DNA from 3 places in the Alteromonas sp. KUL17 genome. Region 3 is predicted to be linked to each of the others. Evidence: predicted binding sites of a transcription regulator. Region 3 holds the regulator's gene; each other region holds the start of a gene.

Region 1 (12,591 bases), on a different contig from region 3:
TATTTACGCTAATTTGGGTAGCGTCACTGTATAGTTCTTTGATGCCAGCCGTGTCGAAGCCTTGCCACACTTGCCACCATTGCGACAGTAGCGCCTTGCTCTTATCGCTAGTGTTACTTGCAACCACATCGTTAATGCCCGCATGGGTTGTCTTAAGATGAAGTTGAGGGTCAAATTCGCTCAGCTGTAATGGGTCTGGCTCCGGCCAAAAAGGTAGCGACATCGAGTTGTCATAGCCAGGGGCTTCTTTTGTATTGTAGTGTGCCGCTAGTGAAGCACTGTCTACCCATTGAAGCAATTGCTTGATAGCGCCATTGCGATGTTCGCATTGTGCAATAAAGTATGTGGTGGTCGATGCTGATGAAAGACAAAATACGCCTGCTTCAACATCACCACTTTGCACCTTCGCGCATAATTCAACGGTCTCAAAATGCGTTGTAATATCAAGCCAATTAGCCATTAAACCCCGTTGCTGAATTGGCCCGTAGTGCAGTCTTTCTCCTAAAAACCAGCGGCTTGAATGAAGCAAGGCAGCGGTAAGTGTTTGTGTGTCTTGTTTTTCTAGCAACTGCTGAATTGTGCTTAACATGCTTATGCCTCCGTCGCTTGTGGTAGTTTGCGCATAAGGTTTGCCAACGCTGCTACTTCGTCAAACACCGTAAACTCCTTGGCTATTACACCGTCTTCAATCTCAAAGTGAGTTGCCCCTAAAATGTAATGGGGTTGCTGATTAAACTGCGCATATTTGCTTTGTGTAGCATTGTAATGACCCGCCAGGCCCCACCTAAGCGCAATGTTCACGCGATTGTCGTCGTAATGGGTAACGCAAATGTGATCTACTACCATGTTGGCGTCTGGGCAACTGGCCAGGTACTTAATGAACATGCCGCCAATAGCTGCATTGCCAGTGGCTTGGCGTCCGCCCGGCCACTGCACTGACGCATTAGGTTTATAAAAGTCAGAGAGCTTATTGAACATGCGCTTATTGAAGATTTGGTCGGCCCATGATTTGGCAAAGTCGCCCCACGGCTTGTCTTGCTCTGGCAATGCTTCCCAGCGCGATGCCTCGTTAGCACATGTTCGCGCATACTCTTCATTTAGCCATTGGGTAAACGTGCTCGAAACAGGAAACTTGGCTTGAAACGCTGCAGCATCGTCTAGCTCAATACCAAGCTGAGCGATAAGAAAGCTATTGTCTCGCATTAGCCATTCGTAAAAAATCTTATTGTCTCTGCACATGCAGTCTGCAATGGTGGTTACACGCCCGGTTTTGCCTGTTGGCGCGCCAAATTCAGAGGGGCCTTTATTGGTCATAATACTGGTGATACGGTGCGACGAATAATACACATCGTTGGCTTCTTCACGGTAAATAACGTCTTCACCTATAAGCGACCTGTCAGGGAAGGCGGCAATGGTTTTTAACGTATTTTGAACCACCACATCAACACTGTCAGCATAACCGCCAAGCGTATGTACCGGGCAGTAGTCAGCATAATAATCGTAGCAAGCGCCAATATTTTTCTGCTCCCAAATACGATGGGTTACGCGCAAAATATAGTCTGCTAAGTCGACAAACTCTTCATCGAAACCCGCTAAGGTTTGCGTTTTACTTCGGGCAGGGTCCAGCATGTCATGCAGAGGCTGCCAATACACCGTTTTTGCTATGGATGTTTCGCTCATAGAATCTCCCTCAAAAGCGCTGAGTTTGGCTTTTAAAACATAAATTGAATTGAAAATAAGAACACGAGTGTGAGTAAGAAGAACCCAAACAATATGTAGTTGATTGGGTCTACGCGGCCGGGTACGCGATACCATCCTTGCTCTTTCTCATCGAGACCTTCGCGCGCGAAGTGTTGCTGCTGCCCTTTAATGGTATAAGCGTTGTATTCGGTTTGAACGCCATCGATAAGGCGACTAGCAATCATAGACACCACAATGTTGGCACTTGCACCTATGATGCAGTACCAAGGCCACGCGATATCTGTATTTAAGGCCACTAAAGTCACAACAATAAAGCCGCTCAATGTGCCAATGATCAGGCCATTTTCGGTTGTTTGCTTAGAGAAGAACCCTAAGAAGAACATGCCCATTTGCGCACCTACAAAATAGGAGCCTACTTTAGACAAAATTTCTAAAATTGAGCCTTCGCTGAATAGGTGGTAGCCAATTGCTGGAAAAATAATAAGTACAGCGAAGAACAAGGTGAAAATACGTGAAGCCTTAAGGTAATGGGCGTCCGACGCGTCTTTCTTGAAGTATTTGATGTAGAAATCGATAGTTGCCACTGTCGATAGCGAGTTAAATGAGGAATCTAGGCTAGACATGGAAGCGGCCATAACCGCGGCTGCAATAATGCCCATTAAACCCGGCAAGCCGTAATCGGTTGCGAACTGCAAAATGATTGTGTTGCTGTTTTCGAAGGTTTTGCCTTGATAAAAGTCGTAGAACAACACGCCAAGTACAATGAAGAAGAAGTAGATGAAGAACGCGCAGAAACCCATTAATAAATAAGATTTTTTGGCGTCACCAATATTCTTGGCAGCCAGCGTTCGCTGCACCATCATTTGGTTGGTGCCGTAAACGGTGATGTGGTACAGCGTCATAGCAATAATGCCGCTCCACACTGTAGTTTCTTCAGTAAAGTCGAAGTCCCAATTAAGTGGGTTTAATTTACCCTGAGCTTTAAGCTCGCTCATTGATGAAGATAGCGTAGTGTCGCCGCTTTCAAGCAGGGCGTACATAATGATGCCCGCGCCCACAAATAAGATCACTGACTGAATAACGTCAGTCCAAATTACGGCAGTAATGCCGCCCATCATGGTGTAGATAAGCGCTATGGCAGTAACTATAACGATAGACCACACTACAGGTACGCCAGTAATGAACGACAACACAAGAGAGGTAGCATAAAGAATAGCTGCTGAGCTCATGATTTGGCTTAGCATAAAAATGCTGGATACCATGGCGCGGGCACGCTTGCCGAAACGCCGTTCTTGGTAATCGTAAATGGACGCGACACCCGCGTTATAGAAGAATGGGAAAAAGAATATGATTACAGCCATGATGACGAGAGGGTAGTTCAAATGAAGTGCTATAACGGATAGCCCCTCTGAATAAGCCCAGGCTGGTGCCCCAAGAAACGTCATGGCGCTAACGTAAGTGGCAATAACCGAAATACCTATTGCCCACCACGGAGTTTGTTTTTGACCGAGATAAAAATCGTCGGAATTTTTTATATTTTTACCAATCACCAAACCTAGCAACAGGTTCGCAATGATGTACCCGCCTAAGATAGACCAGTTTAAAACGCCAAAATTTTCAGTCATATTCTTTACTCTGCCTGCTTAATAAGCGCGCTTTCTATTTACAATAATATTCAACCTAATACATAATGACTTCGAAGTCATTAATTATTTCAGGCCAGTATTAACAATTTTTTAAACAAAGAGGCGTAAGTCATGAGTTTTAATAGCGAAAAAGCCGTTGTCAGATCCTATCAAGCCGCTTTTGACAAAGGTGAGGCAAGTGATGTTAAAGGCGTAGTGAAATCGTATGTTGATGAAAATGCAAAGATTTATGCCTGCTATCCGTTTGATAAATGTTCGACTCCAGCAGAATTAGTGAAAGAGTTGTGGGAGCCGTTAAAACAGAGTTTTACGCGTATGAAGCGCCGTGAGGACGTATTCATGGCGGGAGATAACAGCGCCGGCGAAGGCAAGTGGGTTATGTCGATGGGTCACTTTGCTGGACTGTTCGACAAGCCATTTCTTGGCATTAGAAGTACGGGCAAACTGGCTTTTTTACGGTATGCCGAGTTTTTTGAAGTACGTGAAGATAAGATAGTTAGCCACGCTATTTTCTTCGACTTAATTGCACTAATGCAGCAAGTTGGGCTTAATCCTTTGCCCGTAGAAACAGGCCATACGTTTGTTTATCCAGGGCCATGTGATCACAACGGTTTATTGTTTGAAGAGCAAGATCCTAAGGAGTCTAAAAAGACCATTGAGCTGGTTGAGGAAATGGTAAGAGACCTAGATTCTTTAAATAAATCGGGTAACGACAACTGTCCTCCAGAGCTTCTCGCCAAATGCTGGAGTGAAGATATGGTGTGGTATGGCCCAGCGGGAATAGGGGCTACATTTACTATCGAGCGTTACCAGCAGCAACATCAATTTCCTTTTCGTAAAGGTTTGAAAGATAAAGTGTTTAATGGTCATGTGGCGCGCTTTAGTGAAGGCAATTTTGCTTGTTTCTTTGGTTGGCCGAACCTATCGAATACGGCCGGGGGAGGCTTGTTCGGCATGCCTGCTTCGGGTATACGTGCCGACATGCGAGTGGTCGATGTGTACTATCGCAAAGGGGATAAATTACTGGAAAACTGGGTGTTGATGGATGTGCCTTATTGGTTAAAACAGCAAGGGTTAGATATCTTATCGCGCACTACCACCTACAGTTAATCGAACAATACCAAAGGCTTTATACCTGAAAATGGTGTACTGACTGACGTCATTTTCCCTCGAAGCTACCTAGCAAAACGTCCGTTTTTGCTAGGTGGGCTTTCTGATAACCCAAGCTATCTCAAGTGCACTTTCTTACCTTTTTTCACTAATGCTTAACTCATGCATCAGCATTCGGTTTCTATCCATTCGAGTGCCATTTTTCTATGCAGATCCTACCAGTCATTTTTGGCTTGAAGTCTATATTTATACTTCGAAATCTTATTTTTGCTGTCATTGTTAAAGCTCATTGTTTATAAATAAAGCCTTTTATTACATGTGTTTATTTGTTCTCAATGTATTTAAACAAAAAATTAAAATTCATGAATTAACAATCTTTGAACATTTTTATTGACTTCGAAGTAAATAGAGTTGTATGTTTGTTTAGACCAAGAATTAAACAACCTAGTATGATGTTGTCACAGGCAGGGTCATCAAAGGCTTGATAAACGCAGGGCACTAACAGGTTACTGCAGATAAGGTTTTATTAATCCGGGAACTATCACGATGAAGCAAGACCAACGAAAGTACCATACAACATACCTCTCCCGCGCTATTCAAAGTGCACTTCTAATCAGCGTTAGTTTTTGCGCTAGCGCCCAACAAGAAACCCCTGACAGCGAAGCTAAAGCAGCGGGCGTTGAACGTATTGAAGTAACAGCAAACCGACAATCTCAAGATTTGCAGGAAGTATCGTCTTCTGTGAGCGCGTTAGGTGCAGATGATATTTTGCGTAACGGCATTGAAAATATTAGTGGTCTTGAAAACGTTGTTCCCGGATTAAGAATAGGCAGCTCAGGTGGTGAAGTTCGTCCCGCTATGCGTGGTGCTCGTACCAACGAAGTTGGCGTGGCCGGTACAGGTATTGCTGAACAAGTTGTTGGTATTTTCCAGGATGGTATTTATGTGCCAACGACCACCGGTGGCTTAGGGGCTTACGTTGATATTGAGCGCATTGAAGTACTGCGCGGGCCGCAGGGAACACTGTATGGAAGAAATACATTTGCAGGTAGTATCAACGTTATCTCAAAGCAGCCTGAACTTGGCTATACCAGTGGTTCTGTGAAACTTACTCATGGTAGCTATGACCGTTCGGCCTATGAAGCTATTTTAAACCTGCCGCTAAGTGATAAGGCCGCTACGCGCTTTGTCATGAGCCACGACCGTCATGACGGCATGATCGAAAACCATTTCTTGCCGGGCTCGTCAGACGATTTACGTGAAAAGAACCAATTCTACTTACGTAACACGACTAAATACGAATTCTCAGACGATGTTACTGCATTGCTTCGCCTTGATTATAGTAAGAAAGACGCAAACTCAGAAGCGATTTGGGGTTACCAACAAATTGCGGGTTATCAAATTTCTGAAACCTCACCGGGGTCGGGCGTTTACAACCCTATTGCTACGGTAACACCTGGCCACATTTATCAGCCTGCTGATGCTGAGCGAGATGATGAAGGCCCATACGATGTATACAGAAATGCGGTGTCTTTCGATAACCAAGAAGCATGGTCGGCAACCTTGACCCTCGACTGGGCGATGGACTGGGCAAACGCAAAGTGGACCACCAATTATTCTGAACTGTCAGGCGAGCAATTCTACGATAACGACTACAGCGATGGTGGCTTAGACTTTGTTGGTGGCTTTGGACGTCAGGACGATCAAAAAGCGTTTTCTACCGAACTACAGTTGTCGTCTGTTGAAAGCGATAGCCCGTTTTCTTGGATAGCAGGCGTTTATTTGTTCTCGCAAGAAGCGGATTGGGAATGGCTGTGGCGTGAGGATACAACCGGTAACGGTGAGCCAGATTCTATTACGGTTCCTTCGTGGGGAAATCCAAATCACGATCCGCATGAAGTCGACTCTGTAGCCGTATTTGGCCAAGCTCGTTATCAACTTAACGACAGCAACCGCTTGTTGGTTGGCCTTCGCTACAACAAAGACGAAAAGACATTTACAGGCGATTCAATTCCCGATTGGGACGACTCAGCGGTATTGTGGAAATTAGCTTACGAGCTAGATGTTGCAAAAGACATGATGGTTTATGCCAGTGCAGCAACAGGTTATCGTACTGGTGGTGCTAACGACGCGAGGGTGGTAGCGCGTGGTGCCGATCCGCTATACGACAATGAAGAAGTTATTTCTTACGAAATTGGTTTGAAGAGCTTTTTATTCGATAACACCGTTCGGTTTAACGTTTCTGCTTTTGCAAACCAATACGATGACGTGAAAGCGCAGCTGTTTGCAGTATCGTGTAACGACACAACAACTGACTTAACCGTGGCACAGTGCGTTTCTACTGGCGTTAGTACAACCTTTGAATACTATGAAAACGGTGGTCAGGTTGACACCTACGGGTTAGAAGCTGATTTGGAATGGCGCCCACTAAGCGAGTTAACGTTAAATGCAACCTTGGCGCTTCTTAACGCCGAGTTCGCTGACGACTTTGCTGTAGGTAATTCTCAACTTCAGCCGCTACTTGGGTTAGGCAATGTTGATGGCCGTCAGGATATAAACGATCCAAATAGCCAGTTTAGCTTTGCGGGTTACTCTCCAGCTATGTCGCCAGATTATACGCTGGGCCTAAGCGCAAGGTATGAGTACTCATTGCCAAATGGCGGTTACTTAACGCCTTATCTTCATGTGAACTTTGTTGACGATCACTACGCGTTTGATATCAATATTCCTGAAACAAAAGTAGATGCTCACGCCATGGTAACGGCTCGCATCTCTTGGGAAGTAAATGAAAACTTAAACGTCGATTTCTTTGCAAATAACCTGACGGATGAAGAAGTGCTTACTCGTGCAGTGGTTCAGTCTCAAGTGCTTAATGGGCTGCCTATCAACTCCATTCAGGCAAACTGGAATAACCCGCGTACATACGGCGTAAGCTTACAGTACAAGTTCGACTAACACGTGCAGCGCAGTGCGCTATTTTAAACGCTGAGCAAACTGGGCAATCACTAGGGTGATGAGCCCAGTTTTGGTTCTTAGCGCTAAATATCTACTTTACGCTCTGTTTCAAAACCCCAATTACGCATTCTTTAAACAGAGCTTTTAATATGCAGTACTCAACACTTTTTTGGGAGATATGAGATGAAAGGTTCACGTCCAGAACAAGGCATTCTTACAAAAGACAACGACTTGTCAAAAACGCAGGAAACCATTGATACCATTGACGCTATGGTCGATGGATTAAATGGTCATGATATCGACAATATGGGCCGTTTCTTCAGCGAGAACTTTCGCTGGATGGGCAATGCAGGTTGCGGTTTCAAACAAGGGTTAAAAGAGTTTCAAGACAACTGGCAGCGACCGTTTCAGGCTGCGTTTTCTGATAAAGTTTGTATAGATGAAGCTCGCGTCACACAAGGTGAGTGGTGCGCTGCGTTTGGTCGCCAAGAAGCGGTTCACACTGGAACCTTTATGGGAATAGAGCCTACCGGTAAAAGAGTTGAAATTCGCTATATGGATTTTTGGAAAGTGGTAGACGGTAAAATTGTAGATAATTGGGTTAACGTTGACTTCCCCTACATTATGCAGCAGCTAGGTGTAGACCCGTTCAACGGACACGGGTGGGAAAACCGTGACTCAGGGAAAATGCCAGTGCAAAACGGCGAATAGAAATGTATACCAAACAAGCCGGAACATCGAAGCCACCGGCTTGTTTGATTTTATTACTAGAACTGGTACTTAACGCTTACTGTGTAGTTAGTCGGAGAGCCCGGCATGGTCCAAAGCTGATGGTATGAGTTCTCAAAATAATCTCTGTCGAACAGATTATTCACGTCAAATCTCATAGAAAGTGCATCGCTGATATTCACCGACCCTGCTAAGTTCACAAGGGTATAAGACGGCAAAATGAATGTTGGATCGGTGGTTTGTCCTAAGCGATCGCCCACGTAACGCATGGTCACACCAAAGAACGCTTCTTTTTCAAATACGCTGGTGAAATGGTTAAGCGAGATATACCCCGAATGCTTGGCAATATTGATTAATCGCGACCCTTTTGGAATAGGCACGCCCCAATCCAAGTTATTGACTTCGTTAGCGGTTTTAGCATTTATGTATGCGTATGCCATATCAAGGCGAATGTCTGAAGTAAGGTCAGTGGTTAACTGAAATTCTACCCCTTGGCTTTCAACTTCACCGAGCGTAGCTGAAAAGCCAGTGTTAGGTTCAGCGGTAAGCATGTTGGTCTTTTCAGCATCGAAAATAGCGACGCTACCAGAAAACATATCAGCAATGTTTTCCCACTTAGCTCCTACCTCAAAAGAGGTGGTCTCTTCAGGGTCAAACGCGTTGCGGTCAGAGTCAAGTCCGGGGTTGGGTCTGAAACCTTCTGCATAACTAGTGTAAAGGCTTACAGAATCATTGATTTCATAGACGAAACCAAAGCGTGGCGTCACTTCCGTTTGGTCTTGTTCTTGCCCTTCATTGCTTAACTTATTAAGAATGTCTTGCTCGAATTTGTCCACGCGAAAGCCAACTAAAAGCTTGGTTGCTTCGCTAAGCTCTATAACATCTTGTGCGTAGAAACCTAGCCCTTTTTGCTTTTCAGCCGTGAGTGTAGTGGGCGTAACGTCAGGTCTGAAAATAGTGTAGTCTGGATTTTCAGGGTCGATGCTATAAGTGGTATCATCCGCCCCCCACGCAGTGCGCCAACGACGATAGTCTGTATCGATGTGGTAGTTGTAATAGTCCAAACCAAACAAGACATTATTTACGAAGCCTGCCACGTCTACCACGCCACTTAATTCAAAGCGTAGTGATAAGTCTTGCGCTTGATAGTCACGGGTTCTGCGTTGCCTTGAAAGTATAGATGGATCGGTATACAAAAGCTGACGGCCTTCTGACAGTTCAGTATCTGAAGACTGCCCTTCAAAAGAAGAGTCTCTGTAGGCGAAGCCACTGAGTAAATGCCAGTTGTGATTCAACTCGTGATTTAACACTAGCTGATGTCCGAAGGCTTTAACTTCATGGGCTCCGTCTCTAACATCACCATAAAAGTCTTCGGCATCTACGGCGTCAAAGTCGTTATTTAATATGAACACACCGCGATCAAGCGGCTTTTCCTGATCCAGTATTTCCATCTGATAGCTTAAGCTGGTGTGATCAGAAATGTTCCAAATGAATGAAGGGTTAAGGTTCAAATTCTTGAAAAACACGTTATCGCGATAAGTATCAGAGTCTTCGTATGAACCGTTAACGCGATACGCCATGTCTGAATTAATGCCGTTCGTGTAATCGAACTCTACTTGTTTTTTATCAAAATTACCTACGGTACCCTGGATGTAGCCTTGCTCTTCGAACTGAGGTTTTTTGGTAATAACGTTAATGGTACCGCCAGGTTCACCTTGACCATATAAGGCTGATCCCGGACCCTTCATTACTTCTATAGTTTGAACGTTAACCGTGCTTCTATTACCGCTATAGCCACGCACGTTGAAGCCGTTTATTAAATAACCCGATGGGTTATTTTCATCGCCAGAAAAACCTCGGATCGCAAAGCTATCGAACATGCCGCCAGAGTTGTTTTGTCTAACAATGGTGGGCGCAAAATCTAGCGCATCGATGAAACGCGTGATCCCTTCATTCGCTAAGGTATCAGCAGTAATTCGGTCGATTGCTTGTGGGGTGTCGATTAGCGGTACATTACCACGGTATGGCTGAAAGTGTCTTTTTACCTCAATGTGTTCAAGTTCATCATGAGCACCTTGAAGGGAGCTTTCATCACTTTGCGCAGCGGCGCTTACTGATAATGCAACTAAAGAAAATATAAATGGTGTTTTAAGATCAAGCATAAGCAAGGTATTACGTGTCTTTGGCAGGTTTTGTAGAGGTCGCGAATGTTATGTTATCTCGTTTCTTTTAGCAAGGAAGGTAAGCAGACAATAAGGTGAGATTGATGATTATTGCGGGCTGCTACAGATACATACAGTCTGTTTATATTGATAAATAGAAATGTGCAGAGCTGTAAGTAAAAATAAACTTACTGGTCTAAACTCACCTGCGCAGCGTTTTCCTCGGTCTGCTAATGCTATACACTTCGCGTTTTTATTACTCTTGCCTGCAGGCTGAACCTAAATTTTTAACTAGGACACTGAATGCGTCACACAATCCTATCTTTGCTCTTTTGTACTTTACCTTTTACCGCCATGGCCGCTGAAAGTGTTGATTCATCAAACGCTAACTCTGGCGTGGACAGCAACGAAAAAGGCGTAGAAAAAATTACGATTGAAGGGGCAGCGACGGCGAACAACAAGCCGGTAGGGACGTTTAATTCACCTATATCTAACTTAGAGTACGATCCGCGAGTCGATTTGCAATCAAGGAACATGGCAGAAGCGCAGGCTGACGTGACTATTCGCGGCGGTATATTCGAAAACACGGGTTTTCGCATAGGAAGCGCAACGCTTATCGACCCGCAAACGGGGCACTATTTTGCTGAAATTCCGATTGCGCCAGAAATGTTGACGAAGCCGAGTATTTCCACAGGGGTCGATAACGCGCTTTACGGTGTAAATAGCTCTGTAGGTACGGTGTCTTACGGCTGGCGTCCCATCCAAACAGCAGGCAGTGTGTCAGTGGGAGTAGGTAATAACAACTTCAATTTGCAGCGTGTACACGGTGCAGTAAAGCACGCGCTTAGTGATTTACCTGGTTGGTCTGTTGGGGTTGAAGGGGAGTATTCTCGCTCTGAAAGTGATGGCACTATTGCTAATGGCGATCATAATTTCGAACGCGCGTCAGGGCGTATTCAGCTGGCAAGTGATGACTCACAAACCGACGTGTTTTATGGCTTTCAGCAAAAGTTTTTTGGCTGGCCTAACTTGTACACGCCTTTTAACGTAAACGAAACAGAAGACATTCAAACCCGTTTGGTCATGCTAAATCACAAACAGCGCTACGGCGAAGAGAGCATGAAAAATACCTTTGAAGTTTCTGCTTACTACAGAGAGAATGACGACCGTTACGTATTCTCACGTGAAAATCCTGAAGCGTTTCAGGCGTTTCATGAAACCCAAGTGAAGTCATTGGCATTTTCCGGTACTCATAATGTTTCGCAAGAATTCGGTATTAACTACACAGCACAGCTTACTGCAGACGACATCACATCAACCACGCTAGAGAACAATTTCACCTCTCGCGACTACTACAAAATAAGCGTAGTGCCCGAGTATCGAACTCAGTTGAACAGCAATGAATTGCTTACCGTTCGTTTAGGTGGGGCGTTTGACGATACAAATCGCGACGACGACAGACTGTCTTTTGTGGGCGATATTAGTTGGCTTACCCAAGCAGGGAGCAATGCCTCGCGTACACTCTATCTTTCGTATGCAGAGGCGACGCAGGTGGCTGGCTACACTGCTGTAGGCGGCAGCACCACAAGCGGTCTGTTTAGAAGTAACAATCAGTTACAGCGAGAAGTCAGCAAAAACCTAGAGTTTGGGGCGTCATTTGATAAAACGTCTTTCAAAGTTGATACCGCTGTATTCTATCGCTGGGATAACGAGCTGACAGATTGGACGTATAGCTTCGATGCTACTTCAGCTCGCAGTGCAAACCCGGTCGACATCGAAACCCTAGGTGTTGAGGTGATTGCCATTAAACGCTTGGAAAGCGCAGATGTGGTGGCCAGCTACACCTATTTAGATAAGTCTGAAGACTATCGAATTGATGAGGTAGACGCGAGCTTTTACGCGCTTAACTATCCGCCGCATCGCGCCACCCTTGGGGTGGTGTGGTTTGCAACCGATACGGTTGAAGTGCGCATTGACAACGAGTGGCGGAAACAAGAAACCAATGCGCTTAGAAACAGCGATGACTCTGCGTTTTTCTCACATGTCACTTTCACATATTCACCTGCTCAGATTGAAGGGTTAAGTCTGGTATTGGCAGTCGATAACTTGTGGGATGAGCGCTTTGAAGAAATCCCAGGAACGCCGGGTCGCGGCGACCAATATTCTGCCACTGTTACCTATTTTTGGTAAGGACGGCGCAATGACAGTTAATTCTCCTCATACCTTGGACGATTTTGCTGGACGATGGACGCTAACGCGCAAAATCATCCAGCGAAATGGCGATGTAT
Region 2 (12,591 bases), on a different contig from region 3:
AAGAAAGACATCTTCTTCACGCAAACTTTCCAACTGGCTTACCACTTCCTTTAAGTTGGTACGTGAGTTTTCTAATTGCTTGATTAACTCACTAAAGAAATAAAGTACCCAAGGCGCAGATAACATGGTCAGTACTACAGCACTGATGAAGTCATCGGGCTGAACCTGGCTTCCCATACTTACGCGTATCACGTAGGAACCGCCTAGCGTGAACACCAGCGAAAGAACAACAAACAAAATGCTGAGCTTTAGAGTGCCAAAACGCTGAACAAATTGAGCAAAGCGGATTGCCCAAGAATCGTTTGGTGTATCTGAATGCATGTACGTCTATTCTAAACTTATTTTGCCTGTATCCTATCAGGCTTTCCCCTTTTCGGGAATGCGGTTTGTCAAAGCGGGAATCTACCGTCCTGGACGACCTCAGGATTTGAAAGGTGACTTTTCGGTAATTTCATTTATATACCGAGTATTTACCCACCCTACTTTTGTGTAAGACACTTTCGCCCACTCTCCTTGCTTTTCCAGTATTTTAAGTACCTCTCCCTTGTTCAATCCATTTTCGATCTTTGAGAAAGTAATATCGGGTCCTTTTCTTACATTCAATGAATTAGCACTTACGTTAGCCACTCGCTTTACTGCGCTGACACTATCCCGTTGTATTTGATCATGCGCTTCGCGTTGTGAATTCGTTTCGCTCGCTTCCGTCGCCCACTGTTCACTATTACCTTTTAAGGCGGCAGCCTTGAATTTTTGGATAGGAAAAGCGGGGCCGGGATCGACTTTTCTAGACGGCGCAATTTCATCGTGCCCAACAATAGTAGAAATATTGTAATGGCTGCACAACGCTTTGCAGAGTGAAAGCGTTCTCGAAATTTGTATTTCGGTATACTTGTGCCAGTAACCGGTTGACTGCTGATTAATATGTTGCGCAACTAACACTTCATGCTCATCGTAAATTTCACCAAACCAACTTTCATACGCGCCGTTTCCTCTATCCTTAAGCTGGCCCGCATTGTCTAGTTCAATACCAATAGAATACCGATTTAAGCCATTGCGACCTTCATAGTGACTTTCTCCCGCGTGCCACGCAATTTTATTAGTCGATAGCATTTGAACAATGTCGCCATTTCGCCCTACGGCAAAGTGAGCAGACACACCGCTGTCTGCATTGGTTAATACGTTTACAGAGGACTCCAGGCTACTGCCAGCCGTAAAGTGTATAACGATGGTATCGGGGCTACCGCTTTGGAAATATCCAGAGGTATTTGGAGAGGGCTTAAAACTCACGTTTTCGCCGTTCAATAAATGGTCTTCTATTTCAAAGGAATAAATAGATGTTGCGTGTAGTGCTTTCATAGAATAGCCCTTATTGGCCAGATAGCATGTGCTTTCAGTGAATTTTTATTCCGTAGCCGTCACCTATACACCCTTAAAAATAAAACGAATGCCGTATCAAGTCTTGCAGTGATGAGCAATAACATTACACGCGAATGATTTTTAACCAATATAGCAAAGTACTTATGTAAGTGGAACCTTGTCTTTACAATTAAATAAAAATACAAATAAACGCCATTTGACAACATAAAACAACGATTGAATCGCATAATTATTCACCGATAAAATATAAATGAGAACCAATATCATTTGATGAAGCTAAACTATCTCCATTTATTGGCTGATAACATTTTTGTTACAAACATAAATAAGACGATGTATGCAATTGATATTTAAGTACTTAATTATATTTATACGAATTCACTATAAAGCTTATACTTTTAGCGTTTGATTTTAGTTTTTAATGTGGGTATTTTGTACGGCCCGCATCGCAATAATGCATAAAAATGCGGAAACGACTGGAATCCTCTAATAATAAATAACGACAAGAAAGGCGCACGCCGCAAGCAATACCGCTCGCAGGCTTAAAAGACGTCTAATAATGTTGTGATACGCAAACCTAGGCGCATCTACACGCAACGCATACCTTGCCCAGTCAAAAGGTTGAAGGAGTTAAGAGATGAGTTTATATAATCCCAATGATTCCCGGGACAACTGTGGGTTTGGCTTAATTGCTCACACTCATGGGGAAGCCAGTCACGAATTGGTAACGACTGCTATTCACGGTTTAGACCGTATGCAGCATCGTGGCGGTATCGCCGCCGACGGGAAAACCGGTGACGGCTGTGGTTTATTACTACAGAAACCGGATGCGTTCTTCCATGCAATCGCCGAAGAAAATGGCTGGAAACTCAGCAAAAAATACGGCGTGGGCATGATTTTCTTAAGTCAGGACCCGGTACTTGCGCAAGCCGCGCGTGAAGTACTTAATGAAGAACTAGAAAAAGAAACACTTTCAGTAGTGGGTTGGCGCGAAGTGCCTGTCGACCACTCAGTACTGGGTGAATTAGCGCTAACGGGTGTTCCACAAATTGAACAGGTATTTGTGAACGCACCAGCAGGCTGGAGAAAACGCGACCTTGAGCGTCGTTTGTATATGATCCGCCGCCGCGCTGAAAAACGTCTTGAGAAAGATCCCGATTTTTACGTAGCTTGTTTGTCGGGCTTGGTAACGATCTACAAAGGCTTGGTAATGCCGAAAGACTTACCTGCCTTTTATCACGATCTTGCCGATGAGCGTATGCAAAGCGCAATTTGCGTTTTCCACCAACGCTTTTCAACAAACACATTACCGCGCTGGCCTCTTGCTCAGCCTTTCCGTTTCCTTGCGCACAATGGTGAAATTAACACCATCAAAGGAAACCGCGACTGGGCCATGGCACGTGCAGCTAAATTTGCAACGCCACTTATTCCAGACCTTAAAGATGCAGCACCTTTTGTTAATACTGAAGGTTCAGACTCATCATCACTGGATAACATGCTGGAGCTATTCTTAGCCGGCGGTATGGATTTATTCCGTGCCATGCGGTTACTTGTTCCACCCGCCTATCAAAACAACAAAACCATGGACGATGACCTTCGTGCATTTTACGAGTTCAACTCTATGCACATGGAACCATGGGACGGCCCAGCGGGTATCGTTTTAACTAATGGTCGCCACGTAGCCTGTAACCTTGATAGAAATGGTCTACGTCCTGCACGTTACGTTATCACTAAGAACGGTTTCATTACCCTAGCCTCAGAAGTAGGTATCTGGGATTACGAGCAAGCCGATGTAATTGAAAAAGGCCGTGTAGGCCCAGGTGAAATGCTTGCTGTAGACACCTATACAGGCAAAATCTGGCGCTCTACTGAAATTGATGAAGACTTAAAAGCACGTCACCCTTATAAAGAGTGGCTAGACAAGCATATTCGTCGACTTACACCAATTGAAAAGCTTGATGCGTCATTAATTGGTAAACGTGTGTTTGACGACGATGCCATGGCGGTGTATCACAAGCTACACGCCTACAGCTATGAAGAAATTCAACAAGTTGTAAAAGTACTTGCGAAAGACGGTCAAGAAGCCGTTGGCTCTATGGGTGATGACACGCCAATGGCGGTTATGTCCTCGCGTCAGCGTACGGTTTACGACTATTTCCGTCAGCAATTTGCACAGGTAACTAACCCGCCAATCGATCCGCTACGTGAAAACCACGTTATGTCGTTGGCAACCTGTATTGGCCGCGAGCAAAACGTATTTAGCGAAACCTCAGGTTACGCCGACCGCGTATTGTTCGACTCGCCAGTACTAATGTATACCGACCTTAAACAGTTGCGCGAATTTAACCCAGACAACTACTATTCAGAAGTCGTGGAGCTTCAATATGCACCGCAAGAAGGTTTAAAGAAAGCCATCGAGCGCGTGTGTAACGAAGTAGAGATGCTGGTTAAAAACAAGCGTGCTGCGTTCGTTATTCTGTCTGACAGAAACATTAAGCAAAATCGTTTGGTTATCCCTGCAGCTATGGCAGTTGGTGCGGTACAGCGTCGCCTAGTTGAAAAGTCATTGCGCTGCGATGCTAACGTTGTTGTTGAAACAGCAAGTGCCCGCGATCCACACCATTTTGCGGTGTTGATTGGCCTAGGTGCCACTGCGGTTTACCCATTCCTTGCATATGAAACTATTGAGCAGCTTTGTGAAAAAGGTGAGCTAGATATTTCTCCTATGCAGGCCACGTTGAACTACCGTAAGGGTATCAACAAGGGCTTGTATAAGATCATGTCGAAAATGGGTATTAGTACCGTTGCTAGTTACCGTAGCTCTAAACTGTTTGAAGCAGTGGGTATTAACAACGAAGTGATGAAGCTATGCTTCAAAGGTGTAACCTCACGCATTCAAGGTGCGGGTTTCGATGATTTCCATCAAGACCTTATCAACCTAAACCGTATTGCATGGCTTAAGCGTAAGTCTGTCGATCACGGCGGCTTGCTTAAATACGTGCACGGTGGCGAATATCACGCCTATAACCCAGACGTAGTCAGTACGCTTCAAAAGGCTGTGGTGTCGGGTAACTACGACGACTACCAGCAATATGCCAAGCTTGTTAACGAGCGTGCGCCTGCGCACATTCGCGACTTGCTAGCTATAAACCCTAATTGCGACCCTATTGATATTAGCGAAGTTGAAGCACCGGAAAACTTATTTCCACGCTTCGATACAGCAGCGATGTCAATTGGTGCACTAAGCCCTGAAGCGCACGAAGCACTGGCGATAGCCATGAACCGCTTGGGCGGACAGTCTAACTCAGGGGAAGGTGGCGAACACCCTTCTCGCTTTGGAACTGAAAAGAACTCCAAAATTAAACAGGTGGCTTCAGGTCGCTTTGGCGTAACGCCTCACTATTTGGTTAACGCTAACGTTATTCAAATTAAAGTGGCGCAGGGTGCAAAACCGGGTGAAGGTGGTCAGCTTCCAGGCGATAAGGTAAATAAGTACATAGCACAGCTACGTTTCTCTGTGCCGGGTGTAACCCTTATTTCACCGCCTCCGCACCATGATATTTACTCAATTGAAGATTTAGCACAGCTAATTTTCGACTTGAAACAGGTTAATCCAACGGCACTTATATCCGTTAAGCTAGTATCTGAGCCGGGTGTTGGCACCATTGCAACGGGTGTAGCGAAAGCCTATGCCGACCTTATCACAGTTTCAGGTTACGACGGCGGTACAGGTGCAAGCCCGCTAACATCAGTTAAGTATGCGGGTAGTCCGTTCGAGCTTGGTTTATCTGAAACTCAGCAAGCGCTTATTGAAAACGGCTTACGTCACAAAGTACGCGTTCAAACCGACGGTGGTTTGAAAACAGGCTTAGACGTAGTAAAAGCCGGTATTTTAGGCGCTGAGAGCTTTGGTTTTGGTACAGGACCAATGGTTGCCTTAGGCTGTAAATACTTGCGTATTTGCCACTTGAACAACTGTGCGACCGGTGTTGCAACGCAGGATCAAAAACTGCGTGACGACCACTTCATTGGCTTACCTGATATGGTAATGAACTACTTCAAGTTTATTGCTCAAGAAGTGCGTGAAATCATGGCGTCTATGGGTATTGCTAAGTTCGACGACCTTGTTGGTCGCACAGAGCTACTTAAAGTGCTAGACGGCATTACCGCTAAGCAAAACCGTTTAGATTTGTCTCCGTTGCTAGCGCAGCCTAAAGCAGGCGACCATACGCGCTTGTTCTGCTCACAAACGACTAACGCGCCTGTCGATAAAGGTGAATTGAACGCGCAGATGCTTAAAGACGGCCAGCAAGCGGTTGTTGACGGTAAATCTATTACCCTTAAATACCCAATCCGCAATACGGATCGCTCTGTCGGCGCATTGCTATCAGGTGAAATCGCTAAACACCACGGTAACCACGACTTTGAAGATACACCTATCAAGGTTGAACTTACCGGTACAGCGGGTCAGAGCTTCGGTGTGTGGAACGCTGGCGGCCTACATATGCATCTTGAAGGCGATGCCAATGATTATGTAGGCAAAGGTATGACTGGCGGTAAGCTTGTTATCCACCCGCCGCGCGATATCTCGTATGACGCCCACGACAGTGCCATTATGGGTAACACCTGCCTTTACGGTGCAACAGGCGGTAAGCTGTTTGCTGCTGGCCGTGCTGGCGAGCGCTTTGGCGTACGTAACTCTGGTGCTATTGCGGTAGTTGAAGGCATTGGCGATAACGGCTGTGAATATATGACAGGCGGTATTGTAGCTGTACTTGGTCCGGTTGGTGTTAACTTCGGTGCAGGTATGACAGGTGGTTTTGCTTATCTTATGGATGATGGCGACGACCTTGATAACCGCGTGAATGCCGAACTGGTCGATGTAATGCCAATTGAAGATAAAGCAATTCTTGCTGAACACTTACGTGGCTTAATCAATCAGCATTACGAAGAAACAGGAAGCGAGCACTCATTGTCTCTGCTTACTGATTTCGCCGCAACGCTGAAACGCTTCAAGCTTATTAAGCCGAAAACCAGTGATGTGAAAAACTTGCTTGGTCACATCAGTCGTTCAAGTGCTGAATTACGCATTCAGGCTCAGTAGGAGGATTTAGTTTATGGCAAAAAACGTATATCAATTTGTCGATGTTGAACGTATTGATCCGCCTAAAAAGCCGATCATGGTACGTAAACATGAATTCGCGGAAATTTACCAGCCGCTAAGCCAATCTCAAACCGAAGGCCAAGCAGATCGCTGCTTGGACTGCGGTAACCCATACTGTGAATGGAAGTGCCCCGTGCACAACTATATTCCTCAGTGGTTAAGCTTGGCAAATGAAGGCCGCATTTTAGAAGCTGCGGAATTGTCTCACAAAACCAACAGCTTGCCTGAAGTATGTGGCCGCGTATGTCCACAGGACAGACTGTGCGAAGGTGCATGTACGCTGAATGATGATTTTGGCGCTGTTACCATTGGTAGTATTGAAAAATACATTACCGATACGGCATTCAAAATGGGCTGGCGCCCAGATATGTCTGACGTGGTATGGACCGATAAGAAAGTGGCGATTGTAGGTGCAGGCCCTGCTGGTCTTGCATGTGCTGATATTCTGGTTCGTAACGGTGTTAAACCTGTTGTTTACGACAAATACGAAGAAATTGGTGGCCTACTTACATTTGGTATTCCGTCTTTTAAATTAGAGAAAGACGTAATCAAGCTACGTCGCCAAATCTTTACCGAGATGGGTGTTGAGTTCGTACTTAACACTGAAATTGGTAAAGATATCCAGTTCCAGGATTTGCTTGATAAATACGATGCAGTATTTCTGGGCATGGGTACGTACAAGTCGATGCAAGGTGGCTTCGACAACGAACACGTTGAAGGCGTATATGATGCACTTCCTTTCCTTATCGCCAACACCAACCGCGTAATGGGCCTTGAAAAGGACCCCGCTGACTTTGTTGATATGAAAGGCAAGCGCGTAGTAGTACTAGGTGGAGGTGATACCACGATGGACTGTGTTCGCACGTCAATCCGCCAAGGCGCTGCACAAGTTACCTGTGCATATCGCCGTGATGAAGAAAGCATGCCGGGCTCTCGCCGCGAAGTTGTTAACGCAAAAGAAGAAGGGGTTGAGTTTAAATTTAATCTTCAGCCGCTAGACATCGCAGTAGACGAAAATGGTAAAGCGTGTGGCGTTAAGCTGGTTAAAACTGAAATGGGGCCGCCTGACGCCAATGGACGCCGCCGCCCTGTTGAAGTAGAGGGTTCAGAGCACGTACTAGAAGCTGACGCGGTAATTATCGCCTTTGGTTTCCAGCCAAGCCCTGCGCCATGGTTTGCTGACTTCGGCATTATGCTTGATGAAAAAGGTCGTGTGCGTGCGCCGTCGGCTGGCAAATTTGCATTCCAGACCTCTCACCCGCAAGTATTTGCCGGTGGTGATATGGTGCGTGGTAGTGACCTGGTTGTTACTGCTATCGACGAAGGCCGTAAAGCCGCAGAAGGGATTATGGACTATATTGGCGTTTAACCTTCGCTAACTAAGGCCTATTGTCCATTCACGAAAAGCTCGATAGTTCTGCTATCGAGCTTTTTTTATGCACACTTCGATGATACGGAAAATGCTAAAAGTATACGTTAATAGACCAAGGTTTAGTTGAAGCGCGAGCGTTACGACTCTACTATCGTTTAAGCAATTAAAGACATCGCACATCGGGTGAAGAATCTATCTATGCAGCATTTAAACATTAAGAAACTTACATTTTGTCTAACACTGGCGATAGCAGCGAGCAATGCCAGCTTAGCTGATACCATTGCTGTTGACGCTTCATTAAATGCGCAAGTTAACGATCAAACCAAGAAACAAAGCGTCAACTCTTCACCTAGTAAGCCAAGCATCATGTCTTGCCCTTCTGATTTTCAGCAAGTTAAGATTTCTGATGATGCAAGACAATGCCAAGCATTTGACGAAAGCAAGACAGCAGTAATGGTTTACCACTCTCCTCGCTCCCCGAGTGAATTACTGAATGTTTACCAAACGGCGCACCCCGCTTTAAAAACTCACACGCCAGTTAGCGGCCGCACGTTGTTATCCTCAGAAGATAAAGGGGTCAGAGTAATAATCAGTCCAGATAATACTGGCTCTCAAGTGGATATTCTTGTTACATCCACAACGAAATAAGCCCTTTTAGCAAGACAACTACGAATTCTACTCATGTTGGCATCTGCTTTGCAAAATCATCAATAACTACTCCACGGTAACAGTGAGTGTCATTTTTATGACGCTCAAACTGCAAACGGAGCCCAAGCTTTTTTCGATATAAATACTTTAGCGGGCTTCTTTATTATGCATTCCGTGGGCTTTAACTATTGATATTTGCGAGGGTTACGATGGAATTGGCAATTATTCTAATGATGTTACTTATTGTCGTTGCACTGGGTGCCATAAAGTTGTCAGACGGCGGTGTCGCATTTCCATTTAGGCGAAAGCCGCAATTGTTCACCCCCGTTGAGCACTCTTTTTTAAACTTTATCGAACAGGCTATGGGAAGAGAGTTTCGCATAGTGTGCCGTGTGCGTCTTAACGATTTAGTGGCGGTTCGCCAGTCTGCAAATAAAAAGACGGCAAGCCAAGCCATCAGCAGAGCTTCTAGCAGACAGCTCGACTTTGTATTAGTAGATAAACACGACATGAGTCCTGTTCTTGCTATCGACTTAGTTCATAGCCAAGGCAAAGATGGTTATAAATCACAAAAAGACTGGTTTGTAACCGGAGCACTTGATGCTGCCGGCCTTCCTCACGCAAGAATTAAAGTGAAGTCTGGTTATACCGTTGACGATATTCGCGAGTGTTTGGAAAACAAACTCATTCCATATCGTCGTTTACAGCAAAAAATGGCACAGCTGCCAACGCATAATCCAGAGCCACCAAAGCGCCCGACTCGCCCAGTGCGTTCAAGCAGACCAGCTGCCGCTTAAGACATAAGCCCACTTCCCCTGGCCTTTGTTGCTTTGCTATTTTCTTACTCTCAAATAGCGGTAACAGAGGCATTTTTCTGTCAGTTTGCCCGTTTTCCTTATACAATTAACGCATTCAACAGCGTATTCACGCGTTAAACTCCCTCAACTCCGTCGGTAAAGTTATGAAAAAAATTGGTATTTTAGGTGCAATGGACGAAGAAGTTGCGCTACTTAAAGCGTCACTTTGGAATGTAAAAGAAACCCAGTGGAAGCACCTGACGTTTTACGAAGGTACACTTAACGACATAGAAGTGGTGCTAGTAAAATGCGGTATTGGTAAAGTGGCTGCAGCAATTGCTACTACTGTACTTATCGAACAGTACGCCCCTGATGCTGTTGTCAATACCGGTTCTGCCGGAGGTTTCGACAAGAATCTAAACATCGGTGATTTAGTGATCGCCAGTCACGTTATTCACCATGATGCCGATTTAACCCATTTTGGCTACAAGCTCGGTCAATGCGCAGGTATGCCTGAAGATTTCCGTTGCGATACAAGGTTAATGGAAGCCGCTCGTAGTGCTGCCACAGGCATTACGTCGCTTCAGTCGACAACAGGTTTAATCTGTACGGGCGATGCGTTTATCGGTAGCGACGAAGCTGTAGCAGAACTGCGTGAAAACTTCCCAGACATGAAAGCGGTTGAGATGGAAGGTGCAGCTATAGGTCAAACTTGCCATATGCTCGACACGCCTTTCCTTGTCATTCGTTCATTGTCGGATATTGCAGGAAAAACGTCGTCAGTGAGCTTTAAAGAGTATCTAGACACTGCCGCTAAACACTCAGCACAATTAGTTATGGCAATGATTAAGGCCCTCGCAAAATAAGATGACAGAGGTAATTAGCGACCCGCAATACCAGTCGCTATTCGTACTTTGGCTGGCTATCGCCGTTGACGCATTATGGCGCTGGCCCCAAAGTACTCATCCATTAACGCTCATGCGCTACCTCGTTCAGCAAATGGGGCGCAAAGTGGTGCCCTCTCGCGAATACGGTAGGTCTCAGCACTATATTTCAGGCTCATTAGCCGCCCTAGTTCTTCTTGCGCCATTGGTAGTATGTGTTGCTATCTTGGTGTACATGGCCCAATACCCCGTATTCTTTGAGGCGATTATTCTTGTCGCACTGCTCGACTACGGTTACCAGCGTCAACAGTACAAAAAAGTGCTGGCGAGTGTGGGAAGAAATAAAAAATCACTCGCACGTGAAATGGCGCAAACCATTACTGCACGTCAATGCGATTCACTTTCCGATATAGGAATTGCCAAAGCCGCGATAGAATCGCTATGGCTGAAGTTTCTTTATCTTTATTGCGGCGTCATTTTCTACTTTGTAGTGGCAGGTCCCATAGGCGCACTCATTTATCGATTGCTTTTGCTCACATCTTGGCAGTGGCATTACCGAACCCCTGCAATGACTTTCTTTGCCAAACCCGTACGCAATCTTGTTTACTTACTTAATATGCCGCCCGCGGTCATTGGTGGTCTAGCAACACTACTGGTCAGCCATCCTATTAAAGGGTTTCGCGCCATAAAGCGCTCCCCAGTGAAAGATAAAACGTCGCTACTGCTTGCGCTTATGGGCGGTGTGCTTGATATTAAACTCGGCGGCCCAGCAATTTATGCCAACAAGAAGATTCGATACACCCGCGTGGGAGGCGCTAACGAGGTAAAGTACTCTCACATGTTGACAGCCAAAAATACGGTTACTCATGCCATGATTGCGGTTAGCGCCTTCGCATCGTTAGCTATGCTGGCAATGGCCGTAGCCTAATGAAAACAGCAGTTATGATGAAAACCATTTTTTTTGTAATTTTAAGCTATTTACCTCTTCTCACATTTGCTAACTCAGAATCAGATGCCGAGACAAAGCACCTAGCTCATTCAGATCAATTTGCTTCTGCCGATGTTGCACCAAGCTCGGAATCAAGCGCCTTATCAAATTCCGTCGAGCTAAAGATAGTCAGCCTTGCGCCCCACCTTACCGAATGGGCATTTAGTTTGGGCTTAGGCCCTAACCTTGTAGGTGTAAGCGACTATAGCGATTATCCTGACGCCGCGAAAAATATTAAGCGGGTGGCGGATTTTCAAGGTGCCGATATCGCTACCATTGTGGCGTTAGAACCTGATTTAATTCTTGCATGGGATGGAGGCAATAAGCCGCAAGATATCCATAAGCTTTCCTCGATGGGTCTAAACGTATTTAGCAGCAAGGTCGAAAATATCACTGATATAGCCAGCGAAATTAAAAGGCTTGGGGCACTTACAAATACGCAAAAGCAGGCAACCCAGCTCTCCAATGATTTTCTCAAGGAACTAGCCGAACTTCGAAGTAAATACGACAAATCCTCGCTTATACCAGTATTTTATTATTCGTGGACTGCTCCACTTATGACCATCGGTCCCAACGCGTGGGGTAACCAACTGCTGAATGTGTGTGGTGCTCAAACATTATTTGCAGACAGTCCTGTAGACTATCCTCAAGTCGCATTAAAAGATGTACTTACTCGCCAACCTCATGCACTCATTGCGGCATCTAAAAGTACGCATTCAGAACTTGAGGTATTCTGGCGTGATCATCGCTCTTTCCTCAAAGCCCCCTTAATTGTTGTGGATCCAGACGTCACCAGTCGGTTTTCATTGCGATTAATAAATGAACTAAAAGTACTCTGTAAAGGTATTAAAGAAAGCGCATAAGCGTTATACTTAAGTCTAGACCTGCTGGGCTGTTTTCAATTGATACACACCGACTTGGCTCAATTTAAGCGCCTTTGTGTAACAGAATAAGAGCAGGTTCTAATCTTCTATAAAAAGGTAAGAGTTTTTATTCATGCGGATTGTTGTTGCGGGTTTTCTAGTTGTTATCAGTGTTGCATTGTTTGTGTCGCTTCAGTGCACAGCGAAAGCGACCGCGCAAGCCTCTGTTGCCGCATCACCATACCTTATCGAGCGAGTTGCAAACAACGACTGGCTCCTTATTGATGTTCGCTCTCCGCAAGAATTCGCCGATGGTCACATTCCTGGCGCAGTAAATATGCCCCATGAAAATATCAATGACTACCTTAGCGAATTAGAAGGCCACAAAAACAAGCCTATTATCATTTATTGTCGTTCAGGCAGAAGAGCCAAACTGGCAATGAAAGTATTGGAAGAACTCGATTTTTCTGAAGTCATGCATTTAGAAGGCGATATGTT
Region 3 (8,490 bases):
ATCTATCAATGTTGCTCCTTTTAATGCTCGTGCTGGTAAATTCACAGGTGGTTCATTAGACGTAGTTACCAAATCGGGTACAAACGAGTTCGGTGGAACGGTTTTCTATGAAAAAGTCCCTTTCACAGGTGATGCATATAACGACAAAATCGATGAAGAATTTGACGTAGACAATGAAGAAGTCTCATTTGGCGCATCACTTGGTGGCGCGCTTATTCAAGATACCTTGTTTTTCTTTGCTTCATATGAAGAGTGGGAAGAAGAAGTAGCGTTTAACTACGACATGGATTCGCTTGACGGTCACAACGTTACAAACGAGCAAGTAGATACATTTTTAAATACGCTTAGTAGTGTATACGGCTTAACAGATTCGAAAGGTACTGCGCCTTCACCTGACAGTGATAAGAAAACGCTAATCAAGCTAGACTGGAACATCAACAGCGACCATCGCGCTGATTTCACGTATAGCTATCAAGATAATAGCTCTGCTCGTAACTATACCAGCAGCAATTCTCAACTGAATATGACGTCTAATGGGTGGTCGCAAGATTCAGAAACCACTATTTACACCGGTCACGTTTACTCATACTGGACAGACGACTTTTCATCTGAAATTAGTATTTCCTACAAAGATTACACACAAGCGTCAAATACAAATTCAGACTGGGGCGAAATCAACGTTAGAACTGGAACCGGTACGATTATAGCGGGCCAGGATGAGAACCGTCACGCTAACGTGCTGAAGAATGAAGTATGGACTCTAGGTTTCCACGGTGTATATCTTGCTGGCGACGTTGAGTATAAGTTCGGTCTAGAAATGGAAGATACATGGAACTATAACGTTTATGGACGTGACTCAGCAGGCACTTGGTCGTTTGAAACTTTAGAAGACTTCGCAAACCGTGCACCAGACCTGGTTGAATACTCAAATGCGTATACAAACGATATCAATGATATCGCCTACGATGTTGATAGTACGCTTTATACAGCGTATGGCGAAGCCAACTTTGAGCTATTTGAAGATTTTGAAGTAACCGCAGGTTTACGCGTTGAATATCTGACAGTTGAAGATTCACCCATGTTGAATCAGAACTTTCTTGATACCTACAACTTTGCCAACACAGAAAACCTAGACGGCAATACTATGGTGCTTCCACGTCTTGGGTTTGAGTGGTCAATTAATGAAGATCTTACTCTACGCGGTGGTGTAGGTCGCTTCACTGGTGGTTCTCCACTTGTTTGGATATCGAATGCCTACACCAAAAACGGTGTAGCGTTGGACCAGTATTCGACAGAAAGTATCGCGCCAGAGAATGTTATGTTTGATCAAGTACCTCAGGTGCTTAAAGATCAGCTTTCAATCGGCTCAGGTTCTACCAACTCAATTGACCCTGATTTCGATATGCCGTCTGATTGGCGCTATCAAATCGCAGCTGATTATATCTTCGACGTAGAAGGCTTAGGCAACAACTTCTCGTGGACAACAGAATTAACGTACGTTGACAAGAAAGATGCGGCAGCGTGGGTTGAGTTAGCCAGAACGCCTGAGGTAACTCTTGCAGATGGCCGTATTATTTACGGCAGTGTATACGATGGTACAGATAATGCTGGAAACTACGATATACAACTGACGAACGCTTCTGACGGTGGCCGAAGCATTCTGTTTACTACTGCATTAGGTAAACAATGGGACAACGGTATTAGCCTAAACATGTCATATACGCATCAAGACATTACTGAGGGCGCGCCTGGAACAAGTTCTACAGCAGAATCTAACTATGTTTTCAATATTGCGACAAACCGCAATGAGCCAAATGTTGATACTGCGTATTTTGAAGTACCGCACCGCTTTGTATTAAACCTTGGTTATACGCATCAGTTCTTTACTGGTTACAATACAGACTTTAACCTGTTCTTTGAAAGACGTTCTGGTCGTCGCTTCTCTCACACATTGGGCCTCTACAACGATCCTGACTTCGGTGATCAATTTGGTATCAACGGCGGTGATTACCAGATTTACATCCCTGAAGGTCCGAACGATCCGCTTATGGACTTCGAAGGTGGTTTAAGCTACGAAGAAATCATGGAAGTAGTGACAGCGGCAGGCCTTGAAGGTTATGCGGGTTCTATCATTCCTAAAAATACGGGTTCTCAGCCTTGGATCACGTCAATGGATCTTTATATTTCTCAGGAAGTACCAGGGTTCTATGATGACCACAAAGGGAAGGTTTACCTTTCAATTGAAAACTTTGCAAACTTGTTGAATGACGATTGGGGTAAAGTGTACCAAGTCGAGTATTCAAGTGTTGATTTGTTCGACTTACAAGGTGTTAACGAGAACAACCAGTATCAGTATACCAATGCGTTTGATGGTAACGCGGGTCAAAACTGGGATGAGTTCGAAGTGGATGAGTCTACGTGGCGTATTAAAGTGGGTGTTAGATATACGTTCTAATATAAAAAGAACATTTATCAATTAAGCACCGCGTATTAATTAAGCGACATATGACTTAGTTTATTACGCTCTTGTTATTAAGCCCGATTTCGATACTGAATTGAAATCGGGCTTTTTTTTGCGTTCAACCCGCCCTGCAAGTATTCCTATTCTCGCAAATTGTCATACGAAAGAAATAATATCCCCCTAGTATATTGGTGTTTCTCACCAGAATGTTGACACTCGTCTATTTTTGTCACAAAAATGTAATAGATTGGCTCTGTGATAGTTATTCAGAGCTAAACGTATGACAGCGCATTAAGTCGTAGCACTGCAAATAGAAATAAAAAAGGAAACTACACATGAGAACACTCACTCGATTCAATCGTGTCGCCGCTGCTGTGGCAATATCGATTGGTTTATCCTCTACGGCTATGGCACAAGTTACCTCCTCGGAATTGAACGGCAAAATAGTAGGTCCGCAGGGTAACCCCGCAGCAGGTACAGTTGTAACTGTAACTCACGTTCCAACAGGCGCAGTGAAAACTGTAACGGTAAATAACGGTGGTACGTTCAGTCTGCGAGGTCTTCGCGTAGGTGGTCCATATACAGTTGTTATTAACTCTGACGAATTCGCTGATCAGACTATCAACGATGTTTACTTAGAGCTTGGTGAATCAGCGTCTATCGAGCGTATGCTTGAGCCTGCGGCTGAATACGAAAACATTGTCGTTACTGGTTCTCAGGTTAGCAGCTTATCTTTCGGTCAAACGGGCCCGGTAGCAAGCTTCGACCTTTCTACTCTTCAAGAGGCACCAGCAATTAACCGTGACATCACAGACATCGTTCGTATCGACCCACGTATTTACGTAGATGAAGGCGGTAGCAACGGTATTCAGTGTGTGGGTAAAAACCCGCGCTTCAACAGCTTGACTGTTGACGGTGTTCGTATGAACGACCTTTTCGGTCTTAACTCAAATGGCTACCCAACCGAAAGAATGCCTTTTTCTTTCGACGCTATTGCTGGCGTTTCAGTTGAAATTGCACCTTTCGACGTAATTTACGGTGGTTTCTCTGCGTGTAACATCAGTGCGGTAAGTAAAACAGGGACTAATGAAGTTCATGGTACTGCGTTCTACGACTTCGGTAGCGACAGCTTACGTGGTGACTCACTTGAAGGTGATGACATTACGCTTGGTGACTATACCGAGAAGCGTTATGGCTTTACCGTTGGCGCACCGCTAATCAAGGATAAATTATTCATCTTTGCAGCATACGAAAAGCTTGAAGGTGCTAACACCTTCGATCGCGGTGCCATTGGTTCAGGCGCAATCAACGAAGTTGCACTTACTCAAGATCAGCTAGAAACTATTCAGACGGTGTCTCAATCTCTGTACAACTTCGATGCGGGAACAACGCCGCTAAGCATGCCAAACGAAGATGAAAAGCTACTTGTTAAATTAGACTGGAACATTAATGATAACCACCGTTTTGCATTCACCTATAATTATAACGATGGTAACAATTTCGTAGAGTCTGATGGTGATGCTAACGAATTTGAGCTGTCTAGCCACTTATATGAGCGAGGCGCAGAACTTCAAACATTCGTAGGTGTCTTGTACTCTGACTGGACAGACAAATTTTCGACTGAAATTCGTATCTCGCGTACAGAGTTAGATAACCTTCAACGCTCCATGTACGGAAATGGTTCTCCTGGTGATAACGATTTTGGTGAGATCAAAATCTTGTTCGATATGGAAACAGAAGATGATGCTGATGACCTTACGGTTTACTTAGGATCTGACGATAGTCGTCAAGTAAACCAATTAGATTGGGAAGCGATCAGCCTAATGTTCCGTGGTAACTATTATTTTGATAATGGGCATACGCTTACTTTTGGTTACGAGAGCGATGACCTTGATATCTATAATCTATTTGTGCAGCACTCTGAAACATCCATCTTTTTTGAAAGCTTAGATGACTTCGTTAACGGAACCAATGCCGAAATCGAGTATGGTTACGCCTATTCCGGTGAGTTGTTAGATCGCGCTGCAGAATGGGGCTTCAAGTCTCACTCGGTGTACGCTCAAGACGAGTTTTATTTAACCGACGATTTAAAAGTGGTCGCGGGCTTACGTTACGACTGGACAACAACGTCTGACAGACCTATTGAAAATACGGAATTTACTGAAAAGAATGGTTACAGCAATACTGCAAACCTCGACGGTATAGGATTGCTTCAGCCACGAGTTGGTATTAACTACACCCTAAGTGATAGTACAGAGCTGCGTGGTGGCTTCGGTCTATTCTCTGGCGGAAACCCTAACGTTTGGATGACCAATAACTACCAAAACACCAACGTATTAGGTGGGGAGGTAGAGGGTGACTATGCTAACTTGTTTGACGGCAGCGTTACTTGGGTAAATACAGAAGACGGCGTTACTGCTGGCCCTGGTTACTCAGTGCCGTCTGATCTTGATGCGCTAATGGACGCAGGCCTAGGTGAGAACTTTGAAAGTAATAACCTTGACCCAGACTTTGAAATGCCGAGCGAATGGAAGTTCTCTGCTGGCGTGACTCACATCACGGACGAAGACTACGTGTTTAACGTAGATCTATTAGTGAGTGTTGCTCAAGACCAAGCTATGATTAAGTATTTAGGGTTTGACGAGGTGGGTTTCACTGATGATGGTTACATCGACTACGAACTGACCGGTTACGGTTCACTTGAATTAACCAATTCTGACAAAACAGTGACGTCGTACTCATTTACTACGACGATGAATAAGTCGTGGGATAACGGTATTTCCGTAACTGCAGGTTATAACTACAGCGATGCGGAAGATGTTCAACCCATGACCAGTTCCGTTGCCTTCTCTAACTACCAATACCGCGCATTTACTAATCCTAACGAAGATGTTGCATCACTGTCCGATTGGAATATCAAGCATCGATTAACGGTTGATTTCCGTTATGTCACTGAGCTTATCGACGGTTATAACACGATATTCTCCGCTTTCGGCGTGGCGCAATCAGGTAGGCCTTACAGTGAGGTCTTTTCTCAAGATGACAGTAATGCAATCTTCGGCTTTACACCTTACATCGATGATGAAGCAGTATTACCAATTGGCGTTGCTCGAAACTCAGAAGAGAGTCCTTGGTGGACTAAGGTTGATGTTGCGATTAGACAAGACATTCCGGCTTTCCACAAAGACCACACCGCGCAGGTCTCATTTGTAATCAATAATTTCACGAATTTGATAAACGACGATTGGGGTGTGCTTGAAGAACCTGAGTTTAATCGAGTTGTAATAGGAACTGCGAACCCTACGCCACGTCAGGGTGACGCGTCTCTATGGGAAATGCGTATAGGTGTTAACTACCGCTTCTGACCGCGATGGTTAATTTCCCTAAGACATGTTGTAGTGTTAGGTGCCACTCTCCTTAACAGGAAGTGGCATTTTTTTATAATGCTCATTTATCTAACGACCATGTTATCAAGCGATCTCTCGCCTTTTTAATGATCTAACTGCGTACTTTAGCCGAAGTAATAAGCGACAAATTTTTAAATGCTCGCAAGGAGGGCTTATGACAAAACGTATGCTAATGGTTATGACGTCTCACGAAATTATGGGTGATACAGGAAAGAAGACCGGCATGTGGTTAGAAGAGTTCGCAGCGCCATATTACGCATTTAAAGACCAAGGCTATACTATTACGCTGGCATCGCCGATGGGCGGACAGGTACCTATTGATCCCAACAGCCTTGCTGATGATGCGATGACAGATGACGCTATACGTTACACCAAAGATGAGCTAGCACGCAGTGCGATGGCGTCAACAATACCCCTTGAAGATGTGCGTGCGGAAGAGTTTGACGCGGTCTTCTATCCGGGAGGCCACGGCCCTTTGTGGGACTTGTCGGATAACGCGCATTCTATCAAACTCATTGAAGACACTATAGCGGCAAATAAGCCCGTTGGCGCGGTGTGCCATGCACCAATTGTACTGAAAGACGTCAAAACACCTGACGGTAAATATTTAGTGGAAGGAAAGTCGGTTACCGGTTTCTCGAACAGCGAGGAAGCAGCGATGGAGCTCACTGATGTTGTACCTTACCTTGTTGAAGATGAGTTGGTGAAGAAAGGCGGGAATTACGAAAGTGTAGAAGATTTTGCTGTAAAAGTTTGCACAGACGGCTTATTGGTTACTGGACAAAATCCTCCATCGTCACGGCCCGCGGCTGATGCCCTTATCAAGCTTCTGTCTTAATCGACGTTAAAATCCTATAAATATTGAAACCGCATTAGCCATGCGGTTTCTTTGTCTCTAGTAGCTAAGATTGCACTCGAAGCGCTTTTCGAGCGTAATCGTGTCAATGAACAACATCGCTTTGGCTAAACGTTCTCAAACAGGTCTTCAACACGCTGTCTTAGTTCTTCGATTCTAGATACATCCGCTGGCGCGATGAAAATAGTGTCGTCACCTGCAATGGTGCCCAAAACTCCGTCTTTCTTACTTAATGAGTCAAGCAAGCGCGCAATAAGCTGTGCAGCACCAGGGCTGGTTCTAATGATTACCATTACGTTGTTGTGAACGATATCCAGTACCAGCTGTTTAAGAGGGCTTTTAGCCGTAGGCATACCTAGCTCTGGAGGCAAGCAATACACCATGTCACCTCGGGCATTTCGCGTGCGTACCGCACCGAATTTGCTTAGCATTCTAGAGATTTTAGATTGGCTGATGTTGTCGAAACCTTGAGCTTTTAAAGCATCAACAATCTCGCCTTGGGAACCGTAACTTTCGGCTTTAAGAATTTCTTTAAAAGCTTTGATGAGTTGCTCTTGTTTTGCGTTTGCCATTAGCGCTCTTTTCTTTTTTGAGGGTTATCGTTAGGAATTATATTTAGTATGCGTATATTGTGCCGTACAGGTAGACTTTGCGCAATTTCTTTGCATAATCATTCATGATAATGAATATCGAGATAAAATCGCCATAAATAACGTTAATAAGACGATCCGGTGATTGAGTTTTCCCCCGCGTTGCATTAGTGTGACGTTCCGTTTAAATACGTGAAGTAATCCCATAGGAGAAATGGTATGAAAGTAGCCGTGTTAGGTGCTGCCGGTGGTATTGGTCAGGCGCTGTCTTTGTTGTTGAAAACACAATTGCCAGCAGGTTCAGATTTAGCGCTTTACGACGTAGCGCCAGTTGTTCCTGGTGTTGCCGTTGATTTGAGCCACATCCCCACTGCGGTAAAAGTAACCGGTCACGGTAAAGATGACCTAGCTGATGCACTAACTGGAGCAGACGTTGTTCTAATTCCAGCGGGTATGCCTCGTAAGCCAGGTATGGATCGTTCTGATCTGTTCAACATCAACGCCGGCATTGTTAAAAACCTAATCGAAGGTGTAGCTGATAACTGCCCGAACGCGTGTGTTGGTATCATCACTAACCCAGTTAACACTACTGTTGCTATTGCAGCTGAAACGCTAAAAGCTAAAGGCGTTTACGACAAGAACAAGCTTTTCGGTGTAACGACACTAGACGTTATCCGTGCTGAAACGTTTGTTGCTGAACTTAAAGGTGTAGATGTATCTTCTGTGCACGTACCGGTAATCGGTGGTCACTCTGGTACAACTATTCTTCCTCTACTTTCACAAGTTGAAGGTGTAGAGTTCTCAGACGAAGAAGTTGCTAGCCTAACTACTCGTATCCAAAACGCTGGTACTGAAGTTGTTGAAGCTAAAGCGGGCGGCGGTTCTGCAACCCTATCAATGGGTCAAGCAGCAGCACGTTTCTGTTTATCTCTAGTTGCAGCAATGCAGGGTGAGAACGTTGTTGAGTACACTTATGTACAAACTGACGACAGCGACGACGCAGCATTCTTTGCACATCCAGTTCGCCTAGGCGCAAACGGTGTTGAAGAAATCTTGCCATACGGCGAGCTAAGCGCATTTGAAGAAAAAGCGAAAAACGACATGCTTGAAGGCCTACGTGGCGACATCAAGCTAGGCGTAGACTTCGTAAACGGCTAATAACGCCTGAAGCGGATG

Evidence for each region. Region 3 encodes ArgR, which controls arginine synthesis, uptake and breakdown. Its sites were predicted from a motif close to ANTGAATANNTATTCANT; they were not measured.
Region 1: the regulator ArgR is predicted to act here: its motif matches at 3,391-3,408, upstream of KUL49_RS11490 (ester cyclase).
Region 2: the regulator ArgR is predicted to act here: its motif matches at 1,598-1,615, upstream of KUL49_RS13170 (N-acetylmuramoyl-L-alanine amidase).

Annotation. Positions count from the first base shown of each region.
Region 1 is NZ_BJKJ01000011.1:69,501-82,091, forward strand. It holds gene KUL49_RS11475 (nuclear transport factor 2 family protein) at 1-589, opposite strand, end outside; gene KUL49_RS11480 (nuclear transport factor 2 family protein) at 592-1,680, opposite strand; gene KUL49_RS11485 (sodium:solute symporter) at 1,713-3,326, opposite strand; gene KUL49_RS11490 (ester cyclase) at 3,459-4,457, shown strand; gene KUL49_RS11495 (TonB-dependent receptor) at 5,004-7,412, shown strand; gene KUL49_RS11500 (ester cyclase) at 7,596-8,123, shown strand; gene KUL49_RS11505 (TonB-dependent siderophore receptor) at 8,180-10,303, opposite strand; gene KUL49_RS11510 (TonB-dependent siderophore receptor) at 10,607-12,493, shown strand; gene KUL49_RS11515 (DUF6314 family protein) at 12,504-12,591, shown strand, end outside.
Region 2 is NZ_BJKJ01000014.1:39,740-52,330, reverse strand. It holds gene arcB (aerobic respiration two-component sensor histidine kinase ArcB) at 1-321, opposite strand, end outside; gene KUL49_RS13170 (N-acetylmuramoyl-L-alanine amidase) at 421-1,356, opposite strand; gene gltB (glutamate synthase large subunit) at 2,015-6,481, shown strand; gene KUL49_RS13160 (FAD-dependent oxidoreductase) at 6,495-7,910, shown strand; gene KUL49_RS13155 (hypothetical protein) at 8,112-8,561, shown strand; gene KUL49_RS13150 (DUF2726 domain-containing protein) at 8,771-9,358, shown strand; gene KUL49_RS13145 (5'-methylthioadenosine/adenosylhomocysteine nucleosidase) at 9,523-10,224, shown strand; gene KUL49_RS13140 (cobalamin biosynthesis protein) at 10,226-11,170, shown strand; gene KUL49_RS13135 (cobalamin-binding protein) at 11,170-12,093, shown strand; gene KUL49_RS13130 (rhodanese-like domain-containing protein) at 12,227-12,591, shown strand, end outside.
Region 3 is NZ_BJKJ01000044.1:1,004-9,493, forward strand. It holds gene KUL49_RS20455 (TonB-dependent receptor) at 1-2,455, shown strand, start outside; gene KUL49_RS20460 (TonB-dependent receptor) at 2,797-5,826, shown strand; gene KUL49_RS20465 (type 1 glutamine amidotransferase domain-containing protein) at 6,023-6,706, shown strand; gene argR (transcriptional regulator ArgR) at 6,832-7,296, opposite strand; gene mdh (malate dehydrogenase) at 7,534-8,472, shown strand.